Linked DNA regions of Solitalea lacus. The protein of the gene in region 2 interacts with the protein of the main gene of each other region in a pairwise test. Links are inferred from orthologs where the notes say so. Each region holds a gene or a part of one and is shown on either strand. Other genes may lie near its edges. The genes, in order: L2B55_RS02150, L2B55_RS04055 and ung.

Region 1 (10,838 bases), 440 kb from region 2 along the record:
TACTTCTCGGATCGGGTGGCCGTGAACACGCCTTTGCATGGAAAATTTCTCAAAGTAAACAATGCAGCCAATTATTTATTGCACCTGGAAATGCCGGAACGGCTTCTTGCGGACAAAATGTGGCAATCAAAGCAACTGATTTTGAAGGTATAAAAACGTTTGTGCTTCAAAATGAAATCAAATTAGTAGTTGTTGGACCGGAAGAGCCATTGGTGAAAGGTATCCACGATTTCTTTTTGGCTGATGAACAACTGAAATTGATTCCGGTTATTGGTCCTCAGAAATTAGGAGCAACTCTTGAAGGAAGTAAAGATTTCTCTAAGCAGTTTATGAAACGCCATAATATTCCAACGGCAGCTTATGCAAGTTTCACTGCAGATAAGTTGGAAGAAGGCCTGAGATATTTAGAAACACAATCGTTACCAATTGTATTGAAAGCGGATGGTTTAGCGGCAGGTAAAGGTGTTTTAATTTGCGAATCACTGGAAGATGCTAAGAGCGAATTAACAGCAATGCTAGCTGATGCTAAATTTGGGGATGCCAGCAAAACCGTAGTTGTTGAGCAGTTTTTGAAAGGGATTGAACTATCAGTATTTGTATTAACAGATGGTATAAGCTATAAATTATTGCCTTCTGCAAAAGACTATAAACGAATTGGTGAGGGTGATACTGGTTTAAATACAGGAGGAATGGGTTCAATTTCTCCAGTTCCGTTTGCAAATGAAGCATTTATAAAAAAGGTAGAAGAACGCATAGTTATCCCTACTGTTGCAGGCTTAAAGAAAGATAATATTCCATATAAGGGCTTTATTTTTATTGGTTTAATGAATGATGGTGGTGAACCTTACGTAATTGAATACAACGTTCGAATGGGTGATCCGGAAACCGAAAGTGTATTGCCTCGTATCAAATCCGATTTAGTTGATTTGTTCCTTGGTGTGGCTAACGAAAATCTTGCTGAAAAATCTTTTGAAGTTGATGAGCGTACTGCAACAACAATTATGTTGGTTTCGGGTGGATATCCTGGCGATTATGAAAAAGGTAAGGAAATATCAGGATTTGACACGGTTGAAGGTAGTATGGTTTTTCATGCTGGTACCACTCAAAAAGACGGCAAAATAGTTACAGATGGCGGACGTGTAATAGCCGTAACTACACTTGGTGCTGATATCCCTTCGGCACTGGCTGTTTCTAACGCGAATGCGAAAAAGATCAGTTTTGATGGTAAATACTATCGTACCGATATTGGCTTCGATTTAAAATAGATAAACAATAGTCATTGTGAATAAAACGGTCCGGCAGCTCTTGTTGTCGGGCCGTTTTATGTTTTTATAAAGAAATTCATTAGATTGATGAGACAAAACGTTTATTATGAAAATCAGTTTTAGACTCCTTTGCCCATTATTGATTTTAGCCTCACTTTTTACATCTTGTTCTCGTGAACTAATTTTTGTGAAAGTAAATCCAGCCATTAAAACTGAAATTACTCATACGGAGTTGAAAAATGATAGTGATTTAGCTGTGAATAATATTGAAGAATCTGATTTATTACAAGTGATTAAGGAGGGAAGAGATGTGGATTCAACTTTAAATATCGATATGGCGGTTAATGAACCGCAATTTAATAGGTCCTTAATATCCAAAACGCCAGATCAGGATTCTGAGCGATCTTTAACCAAAACTTTAAGTCTAGAGAATACAAAACAAAAACAACAGCTTTACTCTAATAAAACTTATCGAAGGAATTATACTTTCAAAAAACATTATGATTATAAAGTATTAATGCCAGTCCCTCCTCAAAATGGAAAAACTTATTTGGGTGCAGCATTAATGATTGTTGGGGCAGCCGCAGTATTATTGGGAATTTTTTCAATTACAGGCGGTGCCGGAGCAGTTTGGGCAATAATACTAGGCTCGTTAGCATTCATTGCCGGGGCTGCCTTCCTGGTTTCTGGCTCCATGTCTAGCCGATACCGAAATAAATAATTTATATCAATTTCTGATAAGTTCTCCACCAACGATCAGGCATCTCGCCGTTGCTCGCAATCTGGTAATCATTATAGCTGCAAGGAACTAAGTAAAATCGCTCATTTTTGGTTTTATTTGGGAATGGAACTTGCATCCACCATCTTCCTGTCTTAGGGCTTTTATAAAAAATAACCTCATGGCTATCTGTTGTTAAGAAAGCGCGGTACTTGGTCATATCCTCTGTTGGATTAAAAGGATAGTCCTGTTTCCGATTATAATAACCTTCTATAAAACACCAAATCATTTGGGCTAATAAATGAGCTGTTTGTCCGTTCTTGTCGAAAAGTGGATTTACTTCATAAAAACCAATCGAAAGTAACTTATCACTCATGCCCGCATAACGGCACAACTGACAAATTTGTTCACCATAAAAGCCGTTAGGGGAAGCATTGCCATTTCCAGGAGCATCGCTTTGACGAATTGACGATACGTCAAAACTAATCATGTTGGCGTTTCTAATTATCGGTTCTGCATCTTGCAGGTTTTGATTGATTTCTCCTAAACGATGGGTGTCGAAATACAATTTATCCATTAAGCGCAGGCTATCTTGGCTCACGAAATAAGTTTGATACCCAATATTACTATAGTTAAACAAGTTGTTCGGCTCGTGTAAGATGATGCTGTTTAAGTATGATTTCGAATTGGTTTCTTGATCTTCAGCGGTCGTATCTAAATCAAACTGATTGTCAATAGAAACCAAGTCTACCCTTTGTTCTATTCCTTCATAAGCCAGGTATTGGGCATAAGTAAGATTCTGCCCGCCTCCAATAATGATTGGAACAATATTTTGTTTCATCAACTCTTCGCAAACAATCCGTAGTGCAACATAGGTGTCGCGTACTTTTTGTCCTGCCCTAATATTGCCTAAGTCAACAATTTTAGCTTTGAAATCACCTTCTGTAAGTTTATATAAATACTTGCGAACGTGATCGGGAGCAGTTGCGCAACCAGCGTTTCCGATTGAAAGTCGATCTTCCTCAACTCCTACTAATGCAAGGTTCATTCCTTCCAGGTCAGGGAAATTACCTTCTTCCATAAAAGAGGTAATTACGCTGCCTAAATGGAACGGCTCAAATTTTAATGAGGTATTTATTGATTCAAGATTGATTGGAGAAAGAAAATCAGACAGATTCATGGGGTACTATGGTTTTTGCAGCAACAAAGTAACGAAGGAAAATGGAAAAAGGAAATGGATTGTGCCTTAATGCTTGATCTAAGAATTGTAATTTATTTTAAAGTATTGTAAGTCAATGTGATAAAGGCGAAATTTATATTAGTACCATGTCTCTGCCTAAAACCATCAACCCAGGGAGTATCAGTTTATTCCCTTGATGACTCAATTAGGAGAACTGTTTACTAAAGAACAGCAGTTAAAGACGTTACTTTACTTTCCATTTACCAGGCTATTTAAAGCAGAAGAGGAATTGGTCGCAAATAAGGTTGCCTATTGTTATTGCTGTGGTTTCAATAGGAATATTTTTCTTTGTTACTCAGGAGCAAATTGCGGGTAGAATATTAGCCCTTATAACTGCATTAACTGCACTTGTGCCTAACGTGCTTAATTTATTGCAAAGCGGAGGTTCCTCAAAAACTAATACACCGACTTAAAAGAGTCCTCCCCTAAAATTTCTATCTTGCGGAGGTAAAAAAAATATTTATGATTTTTATCACCGGCGCAACGGGTTTTTTAGGAACTCAATTGGTGCTTGATTTAATAAATGCAGGCAATAATGTTAGAGCGCTTAAACGCGCTTCCTCCTCAATTCCTTTCCAACTGCAAAATAAACCAATTGAGTGGGTTGAAGGCGATGTGCTTGATTATCACTCATTGGAAGATGCAATGCAGGGAGTGATGCATGTCTATCATTGTGCCGCTAAAGTTGCATTAAATCCAAAATATAAGGCTGAAATGTATAAAACCAATATTGAAGGCACTGCAAATATTGTTAATGCGTGTTTAGCTATGGGCGTAAAAAAGCTTATGCATGTAAGTTCAATTGCAGCGATTGGTTTTGCCAAACCTGGTGAGTTGATAACGGAAGATCATAAGTTTGAATACCTGCCTACCAATACTGCATATGCCATTAGTAAGTATGAAAGTGAAAATGAGGTTTGGCGTGGAGTTGCAGAAGGCTTAGAGGCAGTTGTTGTAAATCCTAGCATTATTTTGGGCATGGACAATTGGGAGCGAGGAAGCGGTCGGTTGTTTGGAGTAATAAATAAAGGTAATAAGTTTTATGCTGCAGGCGGTTGTGGCTATGTTGACGTTAGGGATGTAAGTGCCTGTATGATAAAACTGATGGAAACTGAAAAAATTACGAACAAGCGTTTTATTTTAAATGCTGATAATCTGAGTTTTAAAGAGTTGTTTGCTCTAATTGCAAATCACCTGAATAAACCTGCGCCATCCATCAACATAAAAAAATGGCATTTAGAAATTGGATGGAGAGCAGCTAAGCTTATTTCATGGATTACAGGAAAAGAGCCTGCATTAACCCGTGATACTGCAATTTCAGCTCCCGTAATCCAGTTCTATTCAAATCAAAGAATTATGAATGCTATTGGTCATTCATTTATTCCGGTTCAACAAAGTATTGTGGATATTGTTGCACGACAAAAAACACAGCTTTAAATCGTTTATATTTGTAATAAATACGAAAGTTTATTTCAAAATTAGAAACAATTGTAGATTTTTGTTGTGACTATTAATAGTAAAGTAAGGAAATAGAGCTTTGAAGAACCGATATATCATTGATTTCGACAGTACCTTTACCCAGGTTGAAGCATTAGACGAATTGGTAAAGATTTCGCTAGATGGACATCCTGATAAAAATAAAGTATTAAAGCAGATTGAAGACTATACAAATGCCGCCATGGAAGGGCGTTTGTCGTTTACAGAAAGCTTGCGTGAACGCGTGAAATTGTTAGGCGCTAATGAAGAGCATCTTAAAAAATTGGTTAAGGTATTGAAGAAAAAGGTTTCGAAGTCTTTTTCGCGTAACCGTAAATTCTTTGAGAAGCATTCTGATGAGGTTTATATCGTCTCAGGCGGCTTTAAGGAATTTATCACTCCGGTTGTAAGTGATTACAAAATCAGACCTGAGAACATTTATGCGAATACCTTTGAGTTTGACAAGAAAGGAACTATTGTAGGGTATGATACAGAAAACCCGTTGTCTCAGGAAGGTGGCAAGGTAAAGCTCCTGAAGGAACTGAATTGGGATGGTAACTTATACGGCATTGGCGATGGTTATTCCGATTTTCAACTGAAGGAATCAGGGTTGATTAAAAAATTCTTTGCTTATACTGAAAATATTGAAAGATCGAGTGTGGTAAAAAATGCCGATCACATTTTGCCAAGTTTTGATGAGTTTTTGTATGTAAATAATTTGCCAATGGCTATTTCATATCCTAAGAACAGGATACTTTGTTTATGCCTTGGTGATATTCCTGAAGAGTCAATCAATATTCTGAAAAAGGATGGTTTCTCCATTCGTCATAAATCATCTTTTGAAGAAAAATATGTAGCGGATGTGGGAATGTTATTGGTTGGTAGTAATGTTATTGTAGAGCCTGAAAAGTTGCAAGTAGCGTCAACACTTAAAACAATTGGTTTTTTGGGAAGTGCTAAAGATAAGCTGAATCTTGAGTTGTGTACCAAAATGGGGATTGTTGTTTTTGACGATCGTAAGAATAATCCGCGTAATAGTGAATTCATTCCTAAACGTATGGCCGACTTCATCAATAAAGGATCAAGTTATTTAAGTACCAATTTTCCGAATATTCAGCTGTTAACACAAGAAAAGGCTCATCGCTTAATACATATTCATCAAAATGTGCCAGGTATAATGGCTCAAATTAATAGTGTAATGGCCAGTCATGGCATTAATATTTTGGCTCAATACCTTAAAACCAATGAACATATAGGATATGTAATTACAGATGTAAATACTGAGTACGATAAAAAGGTAATAAAGGCCTTGAAGAAAATTGAGCATACCATTAAGTTCAGGTTGTTGTATTAGGAATTATTAGAATTGGAGTCGTCAAAGGCATATTTGCGTAAGCTGTACCTTTCAAAAAGGAAGAATCTTTCGGAGGGAGAGTTTGATCAAATAAATCACGCTTTACTGCAGCATTTTAAGCAAATTGATTTTACGAATATAAAGGTACTACACCTATTTTTGTCAATTGTTGAAAAGCATGAGCCTGATACCTCGTTATTGATAGCCTTTTTAAAAAGAGAATATCCTCATATCAAAATTGCTGTTCCCCAAAGTAACTTTTCATCGTTAACGTTAATGCACTTTTTAATGGATGATGAATTGGAGCTGGCAAAAAATGACTGGAATATTCCTGAGCCGGTTAAAGGGAACCTGGTATCGCCAGAAGAAATTGACATGGTATTGGTCCCCCTTTTAGCTGTTGATAAAAAAGGATACCGGGTTGGTTATGGCAAAGGCTTTTATGACAGGTTTTTAATCGAATGCAGATCAGATGTTAAAACAATTGGTTTGTCTCAATTTGAACCCATTGCTGCCATTTTGGATTATAATGAGTTTGATATTCCGCTCGATGAGTGTATCACCCCCACCCAACTTATCCATTTTTAACTATTTTCTTACCGCTTTAATAAAATCGCTAACCAGGTATGCAATGGTTTTGGCTACCCGATTGTCATTGTTATTGTTGGCAAGTGAAGGAGCTCCCTCGGCTATATGCAAATAGGCTGGTTTTAATAAGCATGCAGTATTATGAATGTAACGTCGTGCATCATTTACCATAAATCCGCTTTGCGTTTCAGCGCTTGATGGGATGTTAACAACAGTGTCAAGATCGATTTCAATACCTGTTGGAAGATCTTTTACGAAGTTAATGCCTTCTAAAACCGCAGAAGCTAGGTCAATTTTGGCATGTAGATAAATACTCTCAAATGTTATATAACCTAAATCTGGATTAGATTTTAGTTCATTAAGTACAGTTTGTGGCTGATAGTTCTGCTGTAAGCCAAGCATGAAATAATTCTTCAATAATTTTTCGTGGTAGGCATAACTAAAGCCATTGCCGCTGTGGCGACCTTCCAATGGACGAAAATCAGAATGAGCATCCATATTGATGCAATTGATCATTCTGTTGGGTAGTTGTCCTGCTTCATGTAAACCTTCGGCAACTGATTTAATTATAGGATATGAATTATTATGCCCGCCTCCTATTACTACTGGAATTTTACCTGCCTTAGCAATAAGTCTTACGATTTTAATTACACGCTTATCTACTTCTTCAACCAGTTTTCGGAGCTCTGCAGCTTGGTCATGCAGGAGTGGATTTAGCTTTTCGGAAGCAGCAAGCAGATCTGTAAAATCGATATGTCCCAGAACTAATAGTTCACTGCCGGAAAAGAAATCGTTGCTTTGAATATTCAATATGGCTTTCAATGCACCGCTCCAGGCATTATGAGCTCCTGTTCGCCCGAGGTTTGCCTTCACTCCTATATCCTCGGGTAATCCCAGTAAAACAAATCGGGCGGGAGAATTGACCAAGTCTTCCAGGAGATTATTGACTGAGGCTACGGTTAATACGCGTTCTCCTATTTTGGTTTCGTGTTCCCGGATGGAGGTCAGGCCTAAAATATACTCATCCGAATAAACTTGCAGTTTCATGGTGTTATTATTGGCAGGTTAAATTTATAGGTATTTGAGGAATGAGAAAAGCTTTCGTGTGTTTAAATATTCCGGATTGTTGTCGTTAAGGTAAGCTTCCTTCTCAAAACAGATATGGTGGTAAGCCTTATTGGTATCTCTGCAGATAATCCATCTAGCCAAAAACTCAATTGCATACCACAAATAAAAGAACACTAAAAGTAATTCAATTTGTTGCCGCAAATGAATGCGTTCATGATTTATTAGTGTCCAATCTTTTTTCAGTTCAGTTGATTTTAGAATCACAAACGGCCATAAAGTAATGGCTTGAGCAAAATTGCCCGTCAGCATTTTAAGAAATCGTTTGGAAACTAAAATCATAAGTCTTTTTCTTTAATTGTTTTAAAGACAGTTTGCTAAATTTTTCTTCCCTTAATTAAAATTGAATCAATTAAGTTGGATCCGAAAGCATAAGGTATGAAGTTTACCGAAGGAATAGCTTTTGTAATTATTAAATTGGCTTGTTTACCCTTTGTAATACTGCCGTGAGTCGTAGATAAATCCATAGCATAAGAGCCATTTAAGGTTGCTGCATTTATTGCTTCGTTAGGAAGCATTTTCATTTTAATACATGCTAATGCGACAACTAAATTCATGTTTCCTGATGGAGTGGTCCCTGGGTTGAAATCCGTAGCCAGAGCTACTCCTAACCCGGCATCAATCATTCCCCGTGCATTTGCAAAAGGGATGTTTATAAACAAAGAACAAGACGGTAATAATGTTGCCATGGTTGAGGCTCCCTTTAAGGATTCAATAACAGCATTATCTGTAACTTCTAAATGATCAACAGAAAGTGTCCCTTTTCTTACACATGCTTGTGTTGCTCCTAAGTTGGTAAATTGATTTGCATGAATTTTGGCCTTTAATCCAAATTTGGCTCCAGCTTCAATCACCCGTTCGGTCTGTTCAATTGAAAAGTAGTTTTGTTCGCAGAAAGCATCAATATAATCTGCAAGACCTTCATCGGCAATTTCTGGAAGTAACCTATTTAGAAGCATGTCTAAATACGCTTCCTGATTTTGCTTGTATTCTTGTGGAAATGCATGAGCCCCTAAAAATGTTGCTTTTACTGGCAATGGAAACGTTTCTTTTAAGCGCCGTATGACACGCAACATTTTTAATTCAGCTTCGTAACTCAATCCATAACCGCTTTTAATCTCAATAGCACCGGTTCCTAAACTCATTACCTCTTGTAGGCGAAGTGCAGCACTGTCGTAGAGTTCGCTTTCAGATGTATTTGCTAGTTTGCGGGCAGAGTTAAGAATACCTCCGCCAGCAGCTGTGATCTCTTCGTAGGTTTTTCCCTGGATCTTCATCAAAAATTCTTCTTCCCGCGAGGCGGCAAAAACTAAATGTGTATGAGAGTCACACCAAGTTGGTAATACCAATTTGCCTTGAGCATCTACAATTTCAGACTGTGTGCCTTGAGCCAGAGAAAGCATTTCGGTATGCCCAAGGTTGTCCATTGAGCCAAAGTCGGCAATTTTGCCATGTTCTATTTTCAACCAGGCATTCTCAATTGAGGGGAGTTCAGCCATTTCAGCTCCTTGGAGTCTTAATTTTCCTTCAGGCTGAATACCGCAAAGCTGTTTTATATTGACGATTAACATTTTGTAATTACCGGGTTTAGGTTACAAATTACGAGTTATTTCTAATCCAAAACTCATAACTTGTTAATTTTAAAGTTCTAAAAGTATGGGGCAATGATCTGAATGCTTTGCTTCAGGTAAAATGGTTGCTCGTTTTAAACTAGTCTCAAGCTCTTTTGTGACCAAATGATAATCGATGCGCCAGCCTAAGTTTTTGGCTCTGGAATTAGCCCTGAAACTCCACCAGGTATAATTGTGAGGTTCTCTGTTGAAATGGCGAAACGTGTCAATAAAACCGCTGCTAATAAAATTTTCCATCCATTCGCGTTCTTCAGGTAAAAAGCCCGAGGAGTTTGCATTTGATTTAGGATTGTGGATGTCAATGGCACGATGGCAAATATTGTAATCGCCGGAGATAATTAATTTAGGATATTTCCAACGTAGTTGAGTTGCATATTCCATAAAGAAGTCCAAAAACTCAAACTTTATATTTTGCCGCTCTTCTCCACTTGATCCGGAGGGAATATATACACTCATCACCGAAACATCCGCAAAATCAACCCTAACCATTCGTCCTTCAAAGTCGTACTGCTCGTGTCCACAGCCAAACTCAACTGCCTCCGGCTGTAAACGCGATAAAATTGCCACGCCACTATAACCTTTTTTTTGAGCGGGATACCAATACTGATATCTGTATCCCATTTCTTCAAGTAGGGTGATTTCCTGTGGAATGTTTTCAGGATGGGCCTTAATCTCTTGCAAACAAACAACATCAGCAGCAGTAGCTTGTAGCCAGCTTAGCCAACCTTTTGAAATTGCAGAACGGATACCGTTTACGTTATATGAGATAATCTTCATTAGTTACTGCTCTTTTGCTGCTTCTTTAATTCCTTTTCTAATTTTTTAGTTTCACGCTTTGAAAGTAATTCAACTTTCATTCTTATGTCCGTAACAGGGCGGTTATTTTCATCTGTTTTGGTGGAAGCAATTTTATCAACCATTTCAAGGCCTTTTACGACCTCCCCATATACAGTATAGTTTTGGTCGAGGTGAGGAGTGCCGCCAATTGTTTTATAAACTTCTCGTTGTGAAGCCGGGATTTTTCTGCCTTTCAACCGGGTTTGTTCTAACTTAGCTAAATCTGCATCAGTAAATTTCTTTCCTTGAACAATATAAAATTGGCATCCGCTTGAAGCTTTAGCCGGGTTGTTATCTCGTGCTGCAGCTAAAACTCCTTTTTTATGAAACAAACTGTCGTTAAACTCTGCTGGAATGGTATAGCCTGTATCGCCTTCTCCCAATACTTTGTCTTTGGGTGCTCGTTTTGAATCAGGGTCTCCACCTTGAATCATAAAATTTTTAATTACTCGGTGAAACATGAGGCTATCGTAAAAGTGCTGCTGAGTTAATTTAATAAAATTGTCTCGGTGCAGTGGAGTAGAATTATATAACCTGGCGATACAAATTCCAGAATCTGTGGTAAATTTTACGTAGTAATTAGGTTGTTTTTTTTGAGCATGGG
Region 2 (10,915 bases):
TGGTTTAATTTCTTGTTCAGTTCCTAGACTATCTCGATGCATTATGGCTCCTTCAAATAAGTATGTAAGAGTTGACAGGCCAATATGTGGATGGGGTGGAACGTCCAAGTTTTGATAATCTTTTAAAGCGGCAGGGCCCATATGGTCAATAAAAATGTAAGGCCCCACCATTCTTTTCCCTCTAAAAGGCAACAATCTACCCACTAAGAAATTGCCAATGTCGGCAGGTCGCTCTTCTATGATTAATCCAACGTTTGACATTATATTTTATTTATGATAACAAGTGTTAAGTTACAACTAAATTGATCTTAGTATAAAATTAAAAATCCCTTCAAGAATACTTAAAGGGATTTTTCTCAACTATTAATTTATTATCTCTGTCCGTTCAATTTGGTGAGCTCGCCTCTTATTGAGGTAGTAAGCATCTTCTTTTGTTCATCGAGTGGGATGTTCTGCGCCATAACAAACATTAGTTTAGTGATAGCAGCCTCATATGTCATATCATAACCGCTTAAAATTCCCATTGCAGATAATTCATCGCTGGTTTCATAATGCCCCAAAGTAACGGTGCCACCCATGCATTGGGAAATATCCAAAATGATGACACCTCTGTTGATTGCGTCTCGTAAAACAGTTAAAAAAGCAGGATTGGTACTTGCATTGCCTGATCCGAAGGCCTCCATTATGACAGCCCGGAGTCCAGGGGTGCTTAAAACTCCACTTACAAATCGTGGATCCATGCCTGGGAATAGTTTCAGCGAACCCACAGACGTGTCAAAGTATTTGTAAACTTTTAAAGGTTTTTCAGTGTGAGGGAGAATATATTTCTCGTTGTATTTCAAGCGTATGCCAGCCTCTGCCAGGGGATGGTAATTGGTTGAGGTAAAGGCCTGGAATTTTTCAGAGTCAAATTTTGTTGAACGATTGCCCCGATAAAGCATATAATCAAAGTAGATACATACTTCAGGTACCATTGCCTTGCCGTCTTCACGTTTGGCTGCAGCAATTTCGAGGGCGGTTAACAAGTTTTCTTTTGCATCCGTCCTAATTTCACCAATCGGTAATTGGGATCCGGTAAAAACTACAGGTTTGGCCAAATTCTCCAATGCATAACTTAGCGCAGAAGCTGAATAGGCCATTGTATCTGATCCATGAAGTACCACAAAGCCATCATACCTACTATAATTATCTTCAATGATTATGGCAAGCTCTACCCAAATCTCAGGTGTCATGTTCGAAGAGTCGAGAGTTGGGTTAAACGAATGCACTGCGAAATTATAGTTCAGCCGTTTCAGCTCAGGTACATTTCCGGTAATATGCGAAAAATTGAAAGGTTTAAGGGCCCCGGTTTTGGGGTCATTTACCATTCCAATTGTACCACCGGTATATATTATCAGAATATTGGTCATTTAGGTTATTCTTGGTTTATTGATGAATTTGCAAATAAAACCATTCCAAATTAAACTCCAAAAATAGATTTAGAATTTTCAGTGGTTATTTTTGCCAATTTTTCAATTTCCATTTGGTGCAAGTCGGCCACTTTTTGTGCAACATGAACCAGGTAGCTGCTTTCATTGGGTTTTCCTCTAAACGGCACCGGCGTTAAGTATGGAGAATCAGTTTCTAGAACGATGTGTTTTGGGTCGACTTGTTGAACCACTTTGTCGAGTCCGGCGTTTTTATAAGTAACCACTCCGCCAATACCTAAATAGAAATTCAAGTCAATAACATGCTTTGCTTGCTCAATTGTGCCTGTAAAACAATGGAAGATTCCCCGGAGTTTTTCGTCTTTTTCTTGTTCCAGTATTTCCAAAATTTCATCGAACGCATCCCGGCAATGAATAACGATCGGTAGGTTTAAATCTTTAGCCCAATGAATTTGTGTTTTGAAAGCTTGCTTTTGCTGTTCAATATGGGTTTTATCCCAATAAAGGTCGATTCCGATTTCGCCTATTGCATATATTCTATTAGAGTCAATTGCAGTTCGGATATGGTGGAGTTCCAACTCAAAATCATCTTTAACTGAGCATGGATGTAATCCAAGCATAGGAAAACAATTAGATGGGAATTGAGTAGCTAATTGAAATACTTGAGGAATGGTAGCACTGTCAACATTGGGTAAAAACAAACGAGATACACCATTGTCAAATGCACGTTGAATAGCTTGGGCTCTTTCTGATGCGTCTTCAGGTGAATAGTATTGATGAGTATGGGTGTCGGTAAGGATCATTGTTGGATAAATTGACTAAATGAGCTTTAAGTACGTTCATTTAAACAAAAAACTGCGGATGAATGTTCACCCGCAGTTTTTTGCAATATGGAATATGTTTTGCAAAAAAAATTATTTTGCTGCTGTTGGAGCTTTTGCAGGTTTTACATCAATAACTTGTAAATCAAACACTAATGGACTGTTTGGAGGAATTGGACCATTGCCCATTTCGCCATAAGCCAATTTGGCAGGAATTACAAATGTTGCGGATTCACCTTTTTTCAATAATTGTAAAGCTTCAACCCAACCGTCAATTACCATTCCTTTTTGAACTGGTAATTCAAATGGCTGACCGCGATCAACTGATGAATCAAATTTAGTTCCGTCTAATAATTTGCCCGTATAATGAACTTTAACAGTATCGCCTACTTTGATAGGTGTTCCTGTAGGAGCAGGGGTGCTGATATGGTAACGCAAACCCGATGCAGTTTTTGTGTAGGCTAATTTGCTAGTCGCTTGGAATTTGTCCATTGCTTTATTCGCATCAGATTCCATTGAAACTTTAGTTTTAACATCTTCAATCTTAACTGTAAACGTTAAATAGCTGCCAGACTTAATAAATGGAGGCATTTGCTGCATTCCAAGCTTTGGAGAGAAAATAGAATCAGCTAATATTTTGAAGGAAGCACTATCTCCTTTGGTAAGTAATTTAAAGGCATGCATCATATCTCCTTTAAACATTGATGGCTGAATGATTAATTCAAGCGGACCACGACCCTTATAGGTATTTAATAATACTGAATCACTATCGGTTTTATAAATTAAGTTTACTTTTACAAAGTCTCCTTCTTTAATTTTTTCGCCTTTATTTTCGGTATATATTTTGTACAATAAGCCCGAATCATCTTTCTTGTAACCGTCTTTGTTACAAGCAAACAGCACACCGGCTAGGGCTACTGCTACTACTGCAAATTTTACTTTCATTTCAATAATTGACTTTATTTTTTTTATGCTATTTGGTTAAACGTTCAACAATTCTTTATATTCTGGCAATATGGAAATAAACTTTTCTACAGTTGCCTCTAGTGACAGGTTCGATTGACCACCTGCTGCATTATGATGTCCCCCTCCTTCAAAGTACTTTTTTGCCACTTCGTTTGCCGGAAACTCACCCTTTGAGCGTAAAGATAATTTCACTATTTCGGCCCTGTCAATAATAATGACTGCGAATTTAATGTTATTGATTGAAAGTGCGTAATTTACGATTCCCTCCGTATCTCCGGAAGTAACTTCATATTTGGCTAAATCTTGTTGAGTTAGTGCGATGAGAGCTGTTCTGAATTCAGGGAAAACCTGTAATTTGTCTTTTAAACAATAACCTAAAAAGCGAGTTCTATTTTCAGAATAAGTATCATAAACCAACTCATGGATACGTGAGTTGTCTGCTCCCGCTTCTATTAAATCAGCAACAACCTTATGAACATGTGAAGTTACTGAGTTAAAACGGAAAGAACCAGAGTCTGTCATTATTCCACAATATAAGCAAGAAGCAATTTGCTTGTTTAGTAAATGCTTGTCGCCCATTTGTACCATAAAATCATATACCAGTTCAGCGGTTGCACAAGCAGCTGCATTCCATAAACGGAAATTGTCAAACCCTTCCGGCTCTAAGTGGTGGTCGATCATTACTTTTTGCGCCAAGGAGGCACCTATAACATCCCCCATGCCATTTATCCTGCGTAGGCCGTTAAAATCTAGGCAGAAAATAAAATCTGCATCAGCTATTAATTTTTCAGCTTCGGCTTGCTTTTCAGTATAAACCAACACCTCCCCATTGCCCGGTAGCCAATGTAAAAAGAATGGATAATCAGTGGGCGTAATTACATGCACATTGTGACCTTTAAGCAGCAAATAATGATACAAGCCTAAAGATGATCCCATTGCATCGCCATCAGGTTTAGGGTGAGTGGTAATAACAATGTTTTTAGGGGTTTGTAAAAGCGGCTTTAAATCCGTAATCGCTTGCATATAATTTATTAAAAGGGTCGAATATAGGGATTTAATGTTAATTTCGAGTCACGAATTAGCAAGTGTACCTAATCTGCTTAGTTTATGACCCGAAATCAATGATCTATAATAGGCAAGCTATTTTTTAGGCTTTATATCTATTAATTCTACATCAAAAGCTAAAATACTATTAGCCGGTATATCTGCTCCCATGGCTCTTTCACCATAAGCTAAACCTGAAGGTATTACCAAAATTGCTTTTTCTCCTTTTTTTAGTAATTGTAAACCTTCATCCCAACCCGCAATTACCATTTTTTGTCCTACCACAAACTCAATAGGCTGGTTTCGATCATACGAAGAGTCGAATTTCTTGCCATTTAATAATTTGCCTGTATAATGTACACTGATCGTGTCTCCAGCTTTGGCTTTCTCTCCTTCGCCTATATTAAGAATAGAGTATCGAAGTCCGGATATTGTGTTTTTTAATAGAAGTTTGTTTGTCAGCGCGTAGTCAGCAATGGCTTTGTCTTCTGTTGCTTTACGTTTTGCGGCCGCAGCCTTAGCTTCAGCAGCTAATTGCTGTGGTGTTTTTACATCAATAACTTTAATTGTATAACATAAGAATCGGTTAGCCCCTAAGAATGAAGGACGTTGTGCGTCTGTCGGAGCTCCTTTAAATAAATGGGCGCTGCTTATTTTAAAAGTTGCACTGTCTCCTTTAGCAAGCAAAGTAAGAGCGTCCATCACTTGGGCCTTGTCCATTAATGTGTCAAGTTTAACAGTTGTTTCTATAGGCTGTTTCAGTTTGTAAGTGCTCTGCAAAACCGAGTCTTTGTCGGTTTTATAGACCAAATGAAACTTTACGTAATCACCTTGTTTAATTTTTACCTTTTGCGGAGAGGTGGATGTTTTTAGTATTTTATAGTATAAGCCACGTTTGGTTTGCAAAAAACCAGTAGTGAACGCAATAGAACTAAGGCTAGCGGCAACCAAAACGGCTGCGATTTTTTTTACAGACATCATCAAATGGAGATAAGAGTTATATCAAATACAATCAACTTTAAAATGGAGGGCTAAAATAAAATTTAAAAGTCTATCTTTGCGGCAAATTTTTAAAATAGCTTTAATCAAGCTTATCTCGTTGTATGACAGCTTTTAAGATTGATTAAGCCTAGTAGAACCAGTCAAGTTAAGTACAATAAAATTTATCAATAAAAGATGGCTACAAACAGAACCTTCACAATGATTAAGCCTGATGCAGTGGCAAATGGCCATTCAGGCGCTATTTTAGATCGCATGATTAAAGCAGGCTATAAAGTTGTTGCGTTAAAATACACTAAATTATCAGCGGAAACTGCAGGACAGTTTTATGCCATTCACAGTGAGCGACCTTTTTACAATGATTTAGTAAGCTTCATGTCTTCAGGTCCGATTTACGCGGCTATTTTAGAGAAGGATAACGCAGTAGAGGATTTTCGTAAATTTATCGGTGCTACTGATCCAGCAAAAGCTGATGCAGGTACTATCCGTGCTGACTTTGCAAAATCTATTGATGCAAATGCAATTCATGGTTCTGATTCAGATGAAAACGCTGCTATTGAAGGCAACTTCTTCTTCTCAAGCTTTGAGCGTTTCTAATAAGCTTATTGGCTAGTTATAATAAGAGCGCCGGTTAAATTAATCGGCGCTCTTTCTTTTTCAATGATTGTCTATTACTTTATAAATTCAATAACCTTTTCTATTGGACGCCCAATTACTGCTTTGTTACCATCAATAATTACCGGGCGCTCCATTAATTGCGGGAAATCAATCATCGCTTTAATTATTTCATCATCAGAAAGACTTTTTCCTGCAAACTGCTCTTTCCATAATTCTTCTTTCGTGCGAACCAGCTCAATTGGTTTAATGCCAATTAGTTCGATAATTCCTTTTAGCTGATCAAAGTCAAGTTTATTATCAATGTATTTGATAATTTCTATCTGCAGTCCTTTTTCTTCCAAGGTTTTCAGAACATTCCTGCTGGTGCTGCAACGAGGGTTATGTAATATTTTCATTTTATAATGTTAATGAGGAATTATCTATAAGAAAACAACATCATCAATCAGCTTGCTTCCAGTTCTGTCGTTTACAACTTCAACAATTTTATCTTTTGCACGGGTAAGTTCATGGCGAAGCGCGGCTGAGTCGAGCCGAACAAATAGCTTACGGTTCCGAATAAATAGTTCAGAAGTTCTGTTAGCCACCATTGGGCCCATAATATCGGACCAGGATTGCACAATGTTCACTTCATTGTATTTATCCTTCAGTTTATAGGTGTTAAGCAATAGCTCTATTGCTTCTTTAAGACTTTGTTCGTTTGATTTTTTAAACATAATTGATTGGTTTCATCGATCAGTTGCTGTTTGCTTATGCATTAAATACTTCGATGTTTTTTAAATGACCGCCTTCTACGGCGCCTTTATCTACTTTAAACACTTTTATCTCTCTCGCAATCTCATTAAAGACTTTTTCAACTCGCTCACGATTAGTGTCGGTAATGAAAATTTGTCCAAAATTGTCATGTACTACCATTTCCATCAGCTTTTTGATACGCAAATCATCAAGCTTGTCAAAAATATCATCAAGCAATAAAAGTGGCTTAAAGCTCTTAATTTGAGTAAGATAACTGTATTGGGCAAGTTTTAGTGCTATTAAAAAAGATTTTTGCTGTCCTTGTGAACCGAATTTCTTCAGGGGATAGCCATGAATTGAAAATTCTAGTTCATCTTTATGGATGCCAAATCCTGTTCTCTGTAAAAGACGATCTTTTTGAAAGTTACGGGCTAGTCCGACTTGGTAACTCTCATTATTTAGCTGTGAATTGTATTGTAAGGTTACCTGTTCCGCTTCTCCACTAAGGTAGCGATAATGTTCGTCAAAAATAGGAGTGAATATCTCTAAAAAAGTTTTACGTTTTTGATAAATCTCCGTTCCGGTGACAATGAGCTGCTGATCATAAATGGACAACAAATCAGTATCATATTGACCAGTTTCAGCAAACCGACGTAACAAACTGTTGCGATTGGTTAGATTTTTATTGTACAGAATGAGGGTGTCTAAATATTTGTTATCGGTTTGCGAAATAACATTGTCAATAAACTTTCTTCGTTCTTCACTGCCTTCAATTACCAAACTAATGTCGTAGGGCGATATCATCACCAATGGAAACTGTCCAATATGGTCAGCCAGACGTGTATAATCTTTTTTGTTACGTTTAAACTGTTTCTTTTGATTGCGCTTCAGTCCGCAATAAATAGTTTCTTGCAGTTCTTGTTTTTCAAATACACCCTGCAGCATAAAATAGTCTTGCTCGTAACGTATTTGTTGGCTATCAACCGGATTAAAGTAACTTTTGCACAGCGATAAATAATGAATGGCATCCAGTAAATTGGTTTTCCCGGCGCCATTATGCCCCACAAAACAATTTACCTCCGGATGAAACTCTAGTTCTGCCTCCGGGTAATTCTTAAAATTGAGTAATGTAAGTTTTTGCAGGTACATCCGACAAAATTAAGCATCCTCCAAATAAAAATCGGACTTGCGTAAAAAGATTAAAATAGTATTTTTGCGCACTCAATATAGTACAAATGGCAAATAATCAAGAGAATAATCATCAAGATATCGGTGGTGGTTTAGATTTACAAGGGCAGTTCGGTAAAACAGAACAATTTGTTACAGAAAATAAAAAAAGCCTTTTAATCATTTTAGGCGCAGTGGTTGTTATGGGTGGTTTATTCATTGGATGGAACCTGTACCATAAAAGCCAGGATAAAGAAGCGCAAGACCAAATGTTCAGAGCTGAGCAATATTTTGAGGTTGATTCATTAGATAAGGCGCTGAACGGTGATGGAAACTATCCGGGCTTTGCAAAAATTATTGATGAATATAGTGGTACTAAAGCTGCTAACCTTGCTTATTACTATGCAGGTATTTGCTACCTGAAAAAAGGTGAGTACCAAAAAGCCATTGACCATCTTGAAAGCTACAGTTCAAAAGACGAAGTCACCAGTGCTACTTCATTAGGAGCTATCGGTGATGCTTACAGTGAGTTAAAGCAATATGAGAAAGCCGCTGATTTTTACCAAAAGGCAGCTGATAAAAAATTGCAAAGCTTTTCGCCAATTTATTTAATGAAATTGGGTATGATTTACGAAGAGTTGAAAAAGAACGATAAAGCTATTGAAGCATACAATACAATTAAAACTGAATATAGTGATTCTCAGCAAGCTCGTACAATTGATGAGTACATTGCTCGCGCAGAAGCTAAGTTGTAATCAGTTGAATTGAAAGAGATTGAAAACGGTGAACGGTGTTTTAGCTGCTCACCGTTTTTTTATTTTAAAGTAAATATTTTTAATCATTAATTAACCATTTATCAAGATGGCTACAGCATATAAAAATCTTTCCGATTTTTCAGAATCAGAGGTTCCTTCTGCAGAAGGGTTTAAGTTTGGGATTGCGGTTTCTGAATGGAATCAAAAAGTAACCGGGGCATTGTTGCATGGCGCTATTGAAACGCTAAAAAAATATGGTGCTTCTGAGGAGCAGATAGTTGTTCATGCGGTACCTGGTACTTTTGAATTAAGTACCGGAGCGCAACTGCTATTAGAATATGGTGATTTTGATGCCGTAATTTGCTTGGGTTGCGTTGTTCAGGGTGAGACTCGTCATTTTGATTTTATTTGTGATGCGGTATCGCATGGTATTACAAACGTGGCTCTACAATATAAAAAACCAGTGATTTTTGGAGTTCTTACTACCGACAATATGCAACAAGCAATTGAGCGATCGGGTGGGCGTCATGGCAACAAGGGCGATGAAGCCGCTGTTACAGCAATTAAAATGGTTGAATTTGCTAAAAAAATGAAAAATTAATAACCAAAAGGCAAGTTTTACGTATAAATGGTTATGAAAAAATCAGTTCTACTGTTCATGCTTGCCTGTATATTAGCAGTGCCGGTACTAGAGGCTTGTTCCTCATATCAGTGTCCCGCCTATAGTTCGGTAAAAAAAGCAAAACCGGTAAAATCTAAAGGCAAAAAGAAAGATCGATTTAAGGACTAATTTTTGCATAGTATTTATAATCAGTAAACCTTATTTCGTTTTATTGATTATTCTGTTAAATTAATCAACTAAACTCATAGCTAATGAAACGTATTGCTATTCTCCTTCTCTGTGCATTTGTTGCAGGTACTGTTTTAGACTCTTGCCGCAGCGGCGAAAAATGTCCGGCTTACTCTACAGTTAAAAAAGGTAAAAAATCAAGATATTATTAATGAATTGGATTGAGCTGACTGCTGAAGTGCAATTGCAACAGATCAAGGCAAAAAAAAGTTTTAGTATTATTTTTAAGCACAGTAGCCGTTGTTCAATCAGCTTATTTGCTAAAAAACGATTTGAGCAGGATTGGACTGAATTACCTGCTGAAACTGAGCTATATTTTCTCGATTTGTTGAATTATCGCCCTGTTTCGGCAGCCATTGCTGAGATTTTTCAGGTGCATCACGAATCTCCTCAATTATTATTGATTAAGGATGGGGAGTGCATCTATGAATCGTCCCATGGTGAAATAAACGTTTCAGATACCCTGGAACAGATGATTATATAAGTAACAAAGCCCGGATTGTCCGGGCTTTGTTGATTATGGTAATTTGTTGAGAATAAGTTCAAAGTCAGTTTTATTAAGGCTATCTTTGTTGCCCTACTCAATTACATAATTATGACAGAAGCAGTTTTAGGATCACTTTCAACAGAGCTGATTGAATTGGAGAATAAGTATGGTGCACATAACTATCATCCTTTACCCGTTGTACTTGATAAGGGTGAAGGAGTATATGTTTGGGATGTTGAAGGTAAACGTTATTACGATTTTCTTTCTGCATATTCTGCCGTAAACCAAGGGCATTGTCACCCTAAAATTATCAGCACTTTAATTGAGCAAGCCCAAAAGCTTACACTCACTTCACGAGCGTTTTACAACAGTACATTAGGCGAGTATGAAAAATTTGTAACAGGGTACTTTGGGTTTGATAAGGTGCTTCCTATGAATACAGGAGCCGAGGCTGTTGAAACTGCAATTAAAATTTGCAGAAAATGGGCATACGAGAAAAAAGGTCTCGTCGAGAACTCTGCCCAAATTATAGTTTGTGAACAGAATTTTCACGGACGTACTACCACAATTGTATCTTTTTCAAGCGACAAGGGTGCCAATAAAAACTTTGGACCATATCCTGAGGGTTTTATCCGTATTCCTTATAATGATATTGATGCCTTGGCGAAAGCTTTAGAAAATCCTAATGTTGCCGGTTTCTTAGTGGAACCTATTCAAGGGGAAGCAGGTGTTTTTGTGCCTGATGAAGGTTACCTTACTAAAGCTCACTCGTTATGTAAGTCGAATAATGTGTTGTTTATCGCCGATGAGGTGCAAACCGGAATTGCCCGTACCGGTAAATTACTAGCATGCGACCATGAGAGCATTCATCCGGATGTATTGATTTTAGGTAAAGCCATTTCGGGAGGAGTACTTCCAGTGTCTGCTGTTTTGTGTAATGATGAAATCATGGAAGTTATTACCCCGGGAACTCATGGGTCTACTTTTGGCGGGAATCCGCTAGCCAATAAGGTGGCAATGGCTGCATTATCGGTAGTTAGAGATGAACA
Region 3 (10,820 bases), 2.3 Mb from region 2 along the record:
TCAGCCCAATCATTTTCAAAGTCTGATTTATATATTTTATTGAATGAATCTAACCACGTATCATAGGCTCCAATTTGTTTGCTTTGCCCCAAAAAGACTTTATGATCTTTTTTAAATTGTGAATAGTTACTAATGCCGAAATCAATTAAAACCGATGTTTGGTTGGCTACAACAGATGGAATTGTAATTTTTTGTGCTTTTTGATTTAAAAACAAAGCTAAATACTCTGCATTGGAAAGACTTGCCTGAGTAATGCCGTTAAACATAAGTGCATCACTTTTAAAATTAAGATTGAGAAAGCTTGACTGAGCTATTTGTGACAAAAAATTGAATTCTCCCTGGTCCGCCTTGTTCAAGAAAGCATCAACAACTACTGGCAATTGCTTATAATTAATGTAAAGAGAAGCATTTAATGCCATTTTTTTAACATTTTCCACCTTAAAAAACGTCCCGAATGAAGGAGCAGCGGTATTCCTTTGCACTTCTATACTCTCTCTTATCAACTGCTCATCAAAACTCCCAATCAACATGCCATTTGTTCTGCACAGCGAAAACACTGCTTTATTTTCAAGTGAAATTGCATAAACGTCGGTATCTTCAATTTTCTTGGTTGAAAACTTTAATCCAGTTTCATTATCATCCAAATTTTTAAAATAGTTTTTCAGTTCTTCTTGGTTATCTATAGCAACGACAAATAACAATTCGGTATTTCCGGCTGTTGTAGGATGAAGAGATACAAGCATCCGACTTTTTTTAAGCTGTTTTCCTAAATCAGCATGCTGAAGAAAATAGCTGTTTAGCAGTTTAAATTTTTCATTCTGGTTAGATGTAAACAAATTAGTAAACATGTCACTCTTTTTAAAAAAGGAGAAAAGTTCATCAGAATGCTGAAAATCAACAACTATAGCTGCCGTAACCGGAATAGCTTTAAAAGGTTGTGTTTGCGAGAGACTTGAGTTTAAGTTTTTAAAATAGAAGTATGCCACTGAGATTACTGCTGTAATCAGTAATATCACTGTTGCCCAAAATTTATTCATTGAGAATGATTTATAAACAAAAATATACTTTTACACTTTTCTAACGTTTATTTCTTGTAAACTGTTGTTAATTTTGTTGCTTATTTCATAAAACGATTAACCTTCCGTTCATGCAAAAACAAGTTTTAATGATTGCAGCCATTTGCGGAGCTCTGGCTGTAGGACTGGGTGCATTTGGGGCTCACGGACTTAAACCTCTGCTTAATGATTACCAGCTTTCTATTTGGGAAAAAGGAGTTCAATATCAATTTTACCACACTATGGTGATGCTGGTTTTGGCATTTTACCCTAAAATATCCGTTAAAAGTTCATTTTTAAGAGCTGTTTGGTTTTTCCTTGCCGGAATTGTTTTGTTCTCCGGTTCATTATACATTTTGGCTTTAAAAGACCTTATTGGCATAAGCAACACAACTTTTATTGGCATCATAACTCCATTCGGGGGTATATCCTTTATTATTGGCTGGATGTCAATCTTTATTGGAGCTATGCGCGAACGAATGTAAGTGTTAGTAACTTATCATCGAATTTGCGTTGTCTATTTTTAATATCGAAAATCTAACAGCTCAATTCCTATATGCTTAAGCTTCATAATGGTGATTATAACGACAGGGTAACGTTATTTGCCGAGGTGATACTCCCATTGGCTATTTCGCGCAATTATACCTATCGAGTTCCGCATGAATTGAATCAACAGATAAGAGTTGGGCAACGGGTTGTGGTGCAGTTCGGAAAAAACAAAGTATATACCGCCCTGGTAAATCAACTGACAACTGATGCTCCAACATTGTATGAAGCTAAATATATCATTTCGATATTGGATGACATGCCATTAATTACCGAAAATCAATTACGCATGTGGCAGTGGATTTCATCATACTACATGTGTTACATTGGCGAAGTAATGAATGCGGCCCTTCCTTCGGCCATGAAATTGGCTAGCGAAACCAAAGTTTTACTGAATCGGGACCACACATTCGATAAGAGCTTGCTTACTGATAAGGAGTACCTAGTTGTTGATGCGCTTGAAATTAAAGACGAGTTGAGTATTAACGACATCATGAAAGTACTGGGGCAAAAATTGGTAATGCCTATCGTTAAGTCGTTAAATGAAAAACAAATTGTTTTAGTTTCTGAAGAACTCAATAACCGATACAAGCCTAAATTTGAAACATTTGTACAACTGCACAAAGCTTACAATCGTCCTGAACAATTAAAAGAGCTGTTTCAATTACTTGAGCGTGCTCCTAAACAGGTGGATTTATTGATGGTGTATCTCCATCTTTCAAAAATTAAATCCTCTGTTAGTAAAAAAGAATTAATGGAAGAAAGTGGTGCTTCGGCTGCAGCTTTCACGGCATTGGTTGACAAGGATATTTTTCGTATTGAAAAGAAAGAAGTTAGCCGATTTTCGGAACCCGAAATTGAACTAATAAAAAACTATACACTGTCGGTTGCACAAGAAAGCGCACTGACTGAAATATTACAGGGATTTACGGAAAACATGCCTGTTTTATTGCATGGAGTAACTGCATCCGGCAAAACACAGATCTACATAAAGCTTATTGAGGACTGCTTAAAAACCGGAAAACAAACACTGTACCTCCTTCCTGAAATTGCCCTTACGGCCCAAATGATTCAGCGTTTGCAGGCCTATTTTGGTGACAATGTTGGCGTCTATCATTCCAAATACAATGACAATGAACGTGCTGAGATTTGGCAGAAAACGCTTAAAAATCAATATAAGATCATTTTAGGGGCTCGTTCATCAGTATTTCTACCTTTTGCCGATTTAGGGTTGATTATTGTTGATGAAGAACATGAAACCTCATTCAAGCAATTTGATCCTGCTCCGAGATATAATGCACGCGATACAGCCTTATACCTCTCCCACCTTCATGGCGCTAAAATAATTCTGGGATCGGCTACACCATCTGTAGAAAGCTACTTCAATGCAACCAGCGGTCGCTATAAATTGGTTTCGTTGGTCGAACGTTTTGGAGGTGTTCAACTTCCCGAAATTCAAGTAGCTGATTTACAGCAAGAGCGTAAACAAAAATCAATGCGCTCCCATTTCTCCAGTTTACTGTTTACAGAAATGGAGTTGGCATTAAACAAAAAAGAACAGATAATTTTATTTCAAAACCGTAGAGGGTATGCGCCTATGCTCGTGTGCGGGACTTGCGGTTTTACACCGAAATGCATTAATTGCGATATAAGTCTCACCTATCATAAACATGATAACAAACTGCACTGCCATTACTGCGGATTTAAGGAAGAGATTTTCTATCGTTGTCCGGCATGTGGCAGCACCCAAGTTGAACAAAAAGGCTTTGGTACAGAAAAAATTGAAGATGAACTTGCCATTATGTTTCCTTCGGCACGTATTGCACGCATGGACCTCGATTCGACCAGAAGTAAATATGGCTACCAACAGTTAATTAATGATTTTGAAGAACGCAAAATTGATATTTTGGTTGGAACCCAAATGGTCACCAAAGGGTTAGACTTTGAAAATGTCAGTTTAATTGGCATTCTCAATGCCGATGCCATGCTCAATTATCCTGATTTTAGAGCTTTTGAACGCAGCTACCAATTAATGACTCAAGTTAGCGGACGTGCCGGCCGAAGAAATAGTAGAGGTAAAGTAATTGTTCAAAGTAATCAACCTTCGCATAAAGTGATTGAGTGGGTAATGTACAATAAGTACGATTTGCTATTCAAGGCAGAATTGGCCGAGCGTAGTGGCTTCCAGTATCCTCCATTTTTCCGTTTAATTCAAATTGACATTAAAAACAGGGACCTTAACCAAGTAAGTGAATCAGCTGAGTTTTTAGCCAAAGATCTGAAGTTACAATTAGGGAAACGCGTCTTAGGACCTGAATTTCCTTTAATTGTTAGAATCCGTAATTTTTATATCAAAACAATATTAATTAAGGTTGAAAGAGAGAATGTTTCAATTGGTAAAGTTAAACAGCTAATTCAGGCTGCTATTGAACGCTTTTATACTCAAAAAGAGAACCGCAACAGCCTGATAAAGATTGATGTTGATCCCTATTAATCCTCAGATCCAAAGTTATATATCAGGGTTAGCCCGGCAATAGGATTAAAATAAGTTTCAAACGAATAGTGTCCTGGAGTTGAATATTTAATCCCATTGGTTTCTGTTTCTGATTTCTCATGAAACCAAATACTTTCAATTGATGAGGAAGCCATTATTGTTACTCGATCAACAGGATAAAATTTAATACCAATAAATGGAGAAAACCCTGCTCCATTTCTGTTATTTGTATAATTTGATTCTACCCCTAATGATGGTAATGTTTGCCCTTTATAATCTGATCGATAATAAAATAAATCTAAACCGATTACTGGACGAACTAATGTGTATAAAAACTCGCGTTCAAATCCTAAGCCAACCTTTAAATTTTGATACTTACCAGTATTGCTTGCACAAGTTGCACAATCCGGCGTTGGATTTTGATCGTTAAAGTGATTATATCTAGCACCTAAGCGAAAAGAAAAAAGATTATTCCGAACTTTAAATATTAATTCGTTTGCATAGCTAGCAACATAGTCATTGTTGTTATAATCAGTTCCTACAACAGGAATTTGCTCATTATAACTTACCAAATTAAGGCCAAAACTATACTTATAAGGCGAAATATTTTGAGCCTCTGATGGTTTACTAAATAAAAATAAAAGAGTTAAGATAAATAATAGTCTAAGTTTGATCATTTGAATAAATTAGATTTGAAAAGCAAATAAGAGTTTGGCTTTTTCACCGCCCCCTTTCATAAATTGAGTCAAATTTATTGTATTTTTGATATTTTATTAATTAAAATTCACATTTAATGCTCGATTCATATAAACACAAAGGATTAAGAAAAGTATTGGTTAAGCAGCTGAGAGAGAAAGGCATTAAAGATGAAAAGGTTCTAATTTCTATTGAAAAGATTCCGCGACACTTTTTTGTTGACAAATACACTGCAGAGGTTGCCTATGCTGATAAGGCGCTGAAAATTGATGCAGGGCAAACTATTTCACAACCCTATACGGTAGCCTACCAAACAGAACTATTGCACATTCAACCGGGAGAGAGAGTTTTGGAGATTGGAACAGGTTCGGGTTACCAAACCTCCATTCTATTGGAACTGGGTGCAGAAGTCTATACTATTGAACGACAAAAAGAGCTGTATGACAAAACGACTAAGTTTTTGCCTAAATTAGGCTATCACCCTCATTTTTATTTAGGGGACGGTTCTATGGGCATACCGGAACAGGCTCCTTTCAACAAAATATTGGTTACCGCCGGAGCACCTGGTATTCCTGAAACATTATTAAAACAATTGGCAATTGGAGGTATTTTGGTTATCCCTGTGGGTGATGAACAAGTTCAAACCATGACAACCGTTTTAAGGATATCTGAAAACGAGTTTGAAAAGGTAGAATTTGCCCAATTCAGGTTCGTACCCCTTATTGGTGACAAGGCTTGGTAAATAAGTCGACAATTCAAGATTTACAATTTTAGCCTAAAATCTAAAATTGTAAATCTCATTATTAAAACTTCCTCAGTCTGCCCATCTCTACTTTTGCATCTCGCTCCTTAATACTTTCGCGTTTATCAAATTCTTTTTTCCCCTGAGCAAGTGCAATCTCAATTTTAGCAAAACCGCGCTCATTGATAAACATGTAAAGAGGCACAATTGTATAGCCCTTCTCTTTTGTTTTTTGAGCTAATTTTTTTAATTCTTTTTTCTGCAAAAGTAAAACTCTGTCACGCTTAGCCTCATGATTATAAAATGAACCATGCGAATATTCAGCAATGTGCATATTGCGGATGTAAAGCTCATTATCCATAAAAGCACAAAATGCATCATTTATATTCACTTTGCCCTCTCTTACCGACTTAATCTCGGTTCCTAATAGCTTTACTCCGGCAGTATACTTATCAATTATATGATACTCGAAGTACGCCTTTTTATTCTTTATATTAATGTTATTACCCGACATGTCTATTTAATGAATGTACGAGAAAGTGTTTGGATGAAAAAATGGCCTGATTTATGCCGTGGCCCTGTTCTCCCCCTATCACTCAATCATTGTGGTTTTATAATTAACACCGGCACTTTTACTTTGTGTCTTACAGTGTCAACTGTGGCCCCAAAGATAACATCTTTTAAGGCTTTATGACCATGTGCCCCCATTACTAATAAATCAATCGGGTTTGAATTTACAATTTCAGAGATACTTTTTGCCGGATTACCATAGCCTATTTGATAGCTTACATCATATCCCATTCCTTCAATCTCGGCTACATATTTCTCCAGGTTTCTGATATCACTACGGGTTTCAAAATCATTAATATTCTGCCCAAGATATTGAGCCCCTGCTGTTTCAACAATATGGATCAAGGTATAGGAAGCATCTTTGCCCCCTTGAACCAAAGCATTACGAATTGAGTGCTTATCCATTTCTGAAAAATCAACTGTTACGGCAATGTTTTTATAGAATATAATTTCAGGAGACTCGAGATCCAAAGCTTCTCCGTGAGGCAAAAAGTCGTCTTTAGGGCTTTTCCTTCTAACAAAAGGCGAGAAAATCACATAGATTAGTAAGCAACCGCATAAAATGGCAATCGGTATCACAAAAATATAGATATAGATTACATCTTTACCTGCTGTTTTAATCCAACTTGTAATTTCTTCTATCACCAGTTTTACATTTAACGAAATGATGAGCGTTGCGCAAATCCAGGCCAATATTTTCACCCATAATTTAATAGCAAAGCCATTCATCTGCATTCTATCACTACAAAAATGAATGAGTGGAATTATTGCAAACCCTAATTGCAAACTTAAAACCACCTGACTGAGTACTAATAATTCCCCTAGTTTTTCCTCGCCCAACCAAATAATAGTTACAAAGGCAGGAACAATTGCAATTAAACGAGTAAGCAATCTACGTAACCATGGCCTAATACGTAAGTTCAAATAACCTTCCATTACAATTTGGCCGGCTAGGGTTCCTGTAATGGTAGAACTTTGTCCGGACGCAATTAAAGCAATTGCAAATAGTGCCGGAGCTAATGACCCGAAGATTGATGTCAGCAACTCATGAGCATCTTCAATATCAGCCACGTCATAATATCCATTGTTATGAAATGCGGCGGCTGCCAAAATCAAAATAGACGCGTTAACAAAAAATGCAAGATTCAGTGCAATCGTAGTATCAAAAAAATTGAACTTGAGGGCCTCTCTAAGGCTTTTTCGCTCACCACCAATCTTTCGTGTCTGCACTAAGGATGAGTGTAAATACAGATTGTGTGGCATTACTGTAGCTCCTATTATTCCAATCGCTATATAAAGAGCATCCCCTCCTAAAATAGAGGGCTTAAAACCTTTTGCAACTTCTCCAAAATCAGGTTGAGCGATAAAAACATCAACCAAAAATGACAGGCCAATAATTGAAACCATCGAAACAATAAAAACTTCCATGGTTCTAATGCCCTTATTCATCAGGAAGAGAATAATAAGCGTATCAAACACAGTTATTGAAACACCCCAAATTAAAGGTAGACCAAACAGCAATTTAAGTCCGATGGCCATTCCTATTACCTCAGCCAGGTCACATGCAGCAATGGCTATTTCAGCCAGGAAATAAAGCGATATATTAATGAACTTGGGATAGGTTTTACGGGAAGCTTGCGCCAAGTCCAAGCCTCTTACAATGCCTAAACGAGCACTTAAACTTTGCAGCAACAGCGCCATTAAATTTGACATTAGAAGCACCCAAATCAAATGATAACCGAATTTACTTCCACCGGCAATGTCGGTAGCCCAGTTACCCGGATCCATATAACCAACACTTACCATATAAGCCGGGCCAACGAACGCCAGAAAACGTTTCCAAGTGCTTTTATGTTGAGGAATACTTACGCTTGAGTGTACTTCGCCTAAGGAGGTTGTTGTTTGAACTTCTGCCATATTGCTTACTTCGCTATCAGAATGTTATTTGCTACTTCTTTACTTAAAAACAGATTTCTACCATCTGCCAGACTTATCAGCACAGATTGGTCGTATTCATTTTTTTCAGTTATATAAATAGATGTCCCTAACCCCAATTGCTGCTTTTCAAGAAATTGAAGAAATGAGTTACTATGATCGGATACTCCAGCAATTTTACCAGAGTCTCCTACTTCTAATTTCAATAGTTTATAAAAGTTATTGGCTGAAAAAACACCGTTTTTTGACGGAATAGGATCACCATGAGGATCGTATTTAGGAAAACCTAAAAATTCATCAAGACGATTAATCAGGTTATCTGAATTGATATGCTCAAGCTCTTCGGCAATTTCATGTACTTCATCCCATTTAAAATGAAGTTTATTAACCAAGAAACACTCCCATAATCGATGCTTCCTGATAATTTGCACGGCAATCTCTTCACCTTTTTTTGTCAAACTAACACCTTGATACTTAGCGTAGTTAACCAACTTCTTCTCAGCTAGTTTTTTAATCATATCGGTAACCGAGGCAGCTTTGGTATTCATTGCTTCCGCAATAGCATTGGTGGTTACGTTTCCTACGCTGTTTTCAGTTAATTTAAATATTGCCTTTAAATAATTTTCCTCTGTAAATGAATTCATCCTTAATAAAAACAGTCAAAGCTAATATATTTTTTAGACTAATCTAAAATACCCAAATTTTTTTTTGGCAAAATATTGTTTGGTGGTAAATAAATTCGCTAATTTGCACGAAAAATAAAACAATGAACGGACACCACCTCGATAAAATAGACTTACACATAATCAAGCTATTGCAAAAAGACGGAAGAATTACGAATCTTCAGCTTTCCAACGAAATTGGATTATCGCCTGCACCAACGCTGGAACGCGTTCGTAAGCTCGAAAACCAAGGTTACATTAAAAGTTATCACGCTTCAGTAGATGAGGAATCATTAGGGTTTACAGTAAAATGCTTTATTCAAATTACTATTAACCTCAACATCCCTGATTCCCGTAATAAATTCATTAAAAAGATTAATGAAATTGATGAAGTAGTAGAATGTCACCACGTAACCGGCTCATCTGATTTTGTGGTTAAGCTGGTAGCTAAGGATATGAAAAGCTATGAAAAAATTATCTTGGAAAAAATGAGCAAGATTGAAGAAATCGGCCACCAAAGCACCATGATGATCCTTTCTAGCAATGTAAAGCCTTCTCTCCCAATCGTTATTGACAAGTAATTTGCCAGTTAACCGGAGTTAAGCCTTGTTGCTGTAATAATGCATTAGCTTTAGAGAAATGCCTGCAGCCCAGAAACCCATTATAAGCTGAAAATGGTGACGGATGGGCTGCTGTTAATACAAAATGTTTATTTTGATCAATTAATGTAGATTTGTTTTTAGCAAAATTACCCCACAAAATAAACACCAACCCTTCTTTCTGTTCTGATAATTTCCTAATAACCCTATCCGTAAACAGCTCCCAACCTTTGTTTTGATGTGATCCTGCTTGATTGGCGCGTACGGTTAACGTTGCATTTAATAACAAAACACCTTGCTCAGCCCATTCTGTTAACGATCCGTGATTAGCAACGTCGATACCTAAATCAGCTTCAAGCTCTTTATAGATGTTTTTTAATGATGGTGGCACTGATACACCTTTTTGCACCGAAAAACATAAGCCATGCGCTTGACCTTCCCCATGATAAGGATCTTGTCCAATGATTACAATTTTAACTTTTTCAAAAGGGGTAAAGTTAAATGCATTAAATATATCTGCTCCATTAGGATAAATTGTAAAGCCCTTGCTTTTTTCATCTTGTAAAAAAGTACGTAATTGTTTCATGTACTCTTTTTCAAACTCCTCTTCTAAAACAGTCAGCCATGACGGCTCCAATGCAAAAGATATAGTATTCATTTTGTCGCAAGATACAAAATCTAGCTCTCAACAAGTTTCTGAATGCTGCTTTACGGTAAAAGATATTGTTTAAAACTTCGTAACTATCAATTATCTTTTACCGTATTAAGGATATAAACTATTGATTATATTTTATTACAAACAATTACAACCATCATATGAAAAAAATTACTTTTTTAATCTTGACATTGTTGACCAGCATTTCATTACTTGTTTCATGCAAAAATGATGCGGAACCTCAGCCTACCTTTGAAGGAAGCTGGAAACTGCAAAGTGCTGAAGTATTAAACTACAATAGTAAAAACGAACTTTCCAGCAGCTTTGCCATACCAATTTCTCAATTTGCGGAAAAAGATAAGCTTGAAATCGAATTTAAGGTGGATAAAATAATTTCTCAGGTTGATGCAGACGGCAACGCAGTCATCACCTCTCTTTATTACAGAATTGACGGCAGTACAATTTTAGTAAAAACTGGACAGAATGCGCCTGAGACGGTTTTCGGCAATTACTCTCTTACCACAACTGACCTTACAATTGTTATGATTGATGTTAATGCAGACGGTCAGATTGCTACCAAACTTGTTTATAAACGTAAATAATATAGGCCAGTTTATTGTAAATTAAAAAACGCGTTACCAAACAGTAACGCGTTTAATATTTTGTTCAGTATAAATCAAGAGATTATTCAATCCAAGCTTTTACTTCATCCAAAGATGGATTTTTAAGATCAAGCTTCATTTTCTTTTTTAACCCTCCCATATCGTTAAATACTTTGTTCGGATTCGCGGATTTAAAATCCTCAATGGTATTGAAACCCATTTTACGAATTACCTGCACCCACTCAACAGGAACGCCTATAGCAA

Evidence for each region.
Region 1: the proteins of L2B55_RS04055 (region 2) and L2B55_RS02150 interact in binary tests that used the Escherichia coli proteins (3 or more experiments, as listed by UniProt). The link is inferred for Solitalea lacus from one-to-one orthologs.
Region 3: the proteins of L2B55_RS04055 (region 2) and ung interact in binary tests that used the Escherichia coli proteins (3 or more experiments, as listed by UniProt). The link is inferred for Solitalea lacus from one-to-one orthologs.

Annotation. Positions count from the first base shown.
Region 1 is NZ_CP091740.1:506,558-517,395, forward strand. What follows is about bases 5,124-7,853. They hold L2B55_RS02150 (5-formyltetrahydrofolate cyclo-ligase), read left to right. Parts: upstream 5,124-6,065; coding sequence 6,066-6,641; downstream 6,642-7,853. Other genes in these bases: L2B55_RS02145 (HAD-IB family phosphatase), read left to right, coding at 5,124-6,053; L2B55_RS02155 (formimidoylglutamase), read right to left, coding at 6,642-7,688; L2B55_RS02160 (hypothetical protein), read right to left, coding at 7,713-7,853. In the rest of the region: purD (phosphoribosylamine--glycine ligase), read left to right, coding at 1-1,265; L2B55_RS02130 (hypothetical protein), read left to right, coding at 1,372-1,986; L2B55_RS02135 (formimidoylglutamase), read right to left, coding at 1,988-3,163; L2B55_RS02140 (NAD-dependent epimerase/dehydratase family protein), read left to right, coding at 3,686-4,660; more of L2B55_RS02145, read left to right, coding at 4,761-5,123; more of L2B55_RS02160, read right to left, coding at 7,854-8,048; hutI (imidazolonepropionase), read right to left, coding at 8,084-9,337; L2B55_RS02170 (exodeoxyribonuclease III), read right to left, coding at 9,407-10,174; L2B55_RS02175 (peptidylprolyl isomerase), read right to left, coding at 10,174-10,838. UniProt on the Escherichia coli protein: Involved in the removal of 5-formyltetrahydrofolate.
Region 2 is NZ_CP091740.1:949,854-960,768, forward strand. What follows is about bases 4,338-7,144. They hold L2B55_RS04055 (nucleoside-diphosphate kinase), read left to right. Parts: upstream 4,338-5,434; coding sequence 5,435-5,854; downstream 5,855-7,144. Other genes in these bases: L2B55_RS04050 (FKBP-type peptidyl-prolyl cis-trans isomerase), read right to left, coding at 4,355-5,239; arsC (arsenate reductase (glutaredoxin)), read right to left, coding at 5,929-6,270; L2B55_RS04065 (DciA family protein), read right to left, coding at 6,295-6,588; recF (DNA replication/repair protein RecF), read right to left, coding at 6,623-7,144. Outside these bases: L2B55_RS04025 (pirin family protein), read right to left, coding at 1-261; L2B55_RS04030 (asparaginase), read right to left, coding at 372-1,409; L2B55_RS04035 (TatD family hydrolase), read right to left, coding at 1,460-2,230; L2B55_RS04040 (FKBP-type peptidyl-prolyl cis-trans isomerase), read right to left, coding at 2,342-3,193; L2B55_RS04045 (DHH family phosphoesterase), read right to left, coding at 3,230-4,237; more of recF, read right to left, coding at 7,145-7,756; L2B55_RS04075 (YfgM family protein), read left to right, coding at 7,843-8,529; ribH (6,7-dimethyl-8-ribityllumazine synthase), read left to right, coding at 8,636-9,130; L2B55_RS18850 (hypothetical protein), read left to right, coding at 9,403-9,531; bacillithiol system redox-active protein YtxJ, read left to right, coding at 9,531-9,863; rocD (ornithine--oxo-acid transaminase), read left to right, coding at 9,975-10,915. UniProt on the Escherichia coli protein: Major role in the synthesis of nucleoside triphosphates other than ATP. The ATP gamma phosphate is transferred to the NDP beta phosphate via a ping-pong mechanism, using a phosphorylated active-site intermediate.
Region 3 is NZ_CP091740.1:3,217,504-3,228,323, forward strand. What follows is about bases 8,109-10,820. They hold ung (uracil-DNA glycosylase), read right to left. Parts: upstream 9,949-10,820; coding sequence 9,268-9,948; downstream 8,109-9,267. Other genes in these bases: L2B55_RS13995 (metal-dependent transcriptional regulator), read right to left, coding at 8,109-8,682; L2B55_RS14000 (Lrp/AsnC family transcriptional regulator), read left to right, coding at 8,805-9,281; L2B55_RS14010 (hypothetical protein), read left to right, coding at 10,116-10,556; lysS (lysine--tRNA ligase), read right to left, coding at 10,639-10,820. In the rest of the region: L2B55_RS13960 (DUF3352 domain-containing protein), read right to left, coding at 1-1,037; L2B55_RS13965 (DUF423 domain-containing protein), read left to right, coding at 1,148-1,540; replication restart helicase PriA, read left to right, coding at 1,612-4,095; L2B55_RS13975 (hypothetical protein), read right to left, coding at 4,092-4,772; L2B55_RS13980 (protein-L-isoaspartate(D-aspartate) O-methyltransferase), read left to right, coding at 4,889-5,533; SsrA-binding protein SmpB, read right to left, coding at 5,595-6,047; L2B55_RS13990 (Nramp family divalent metal transporter), read right to left, coding at 6,134-8,020; more of L2B55_RS13995, read right to left, coding at 8,026-8,108. UniProt on the Escherichia coli protein: Excises uracil residues from the DNA which can arise as a result of misincorporation of dUMP residues by DNA polymerase or due to deamination of cytosine.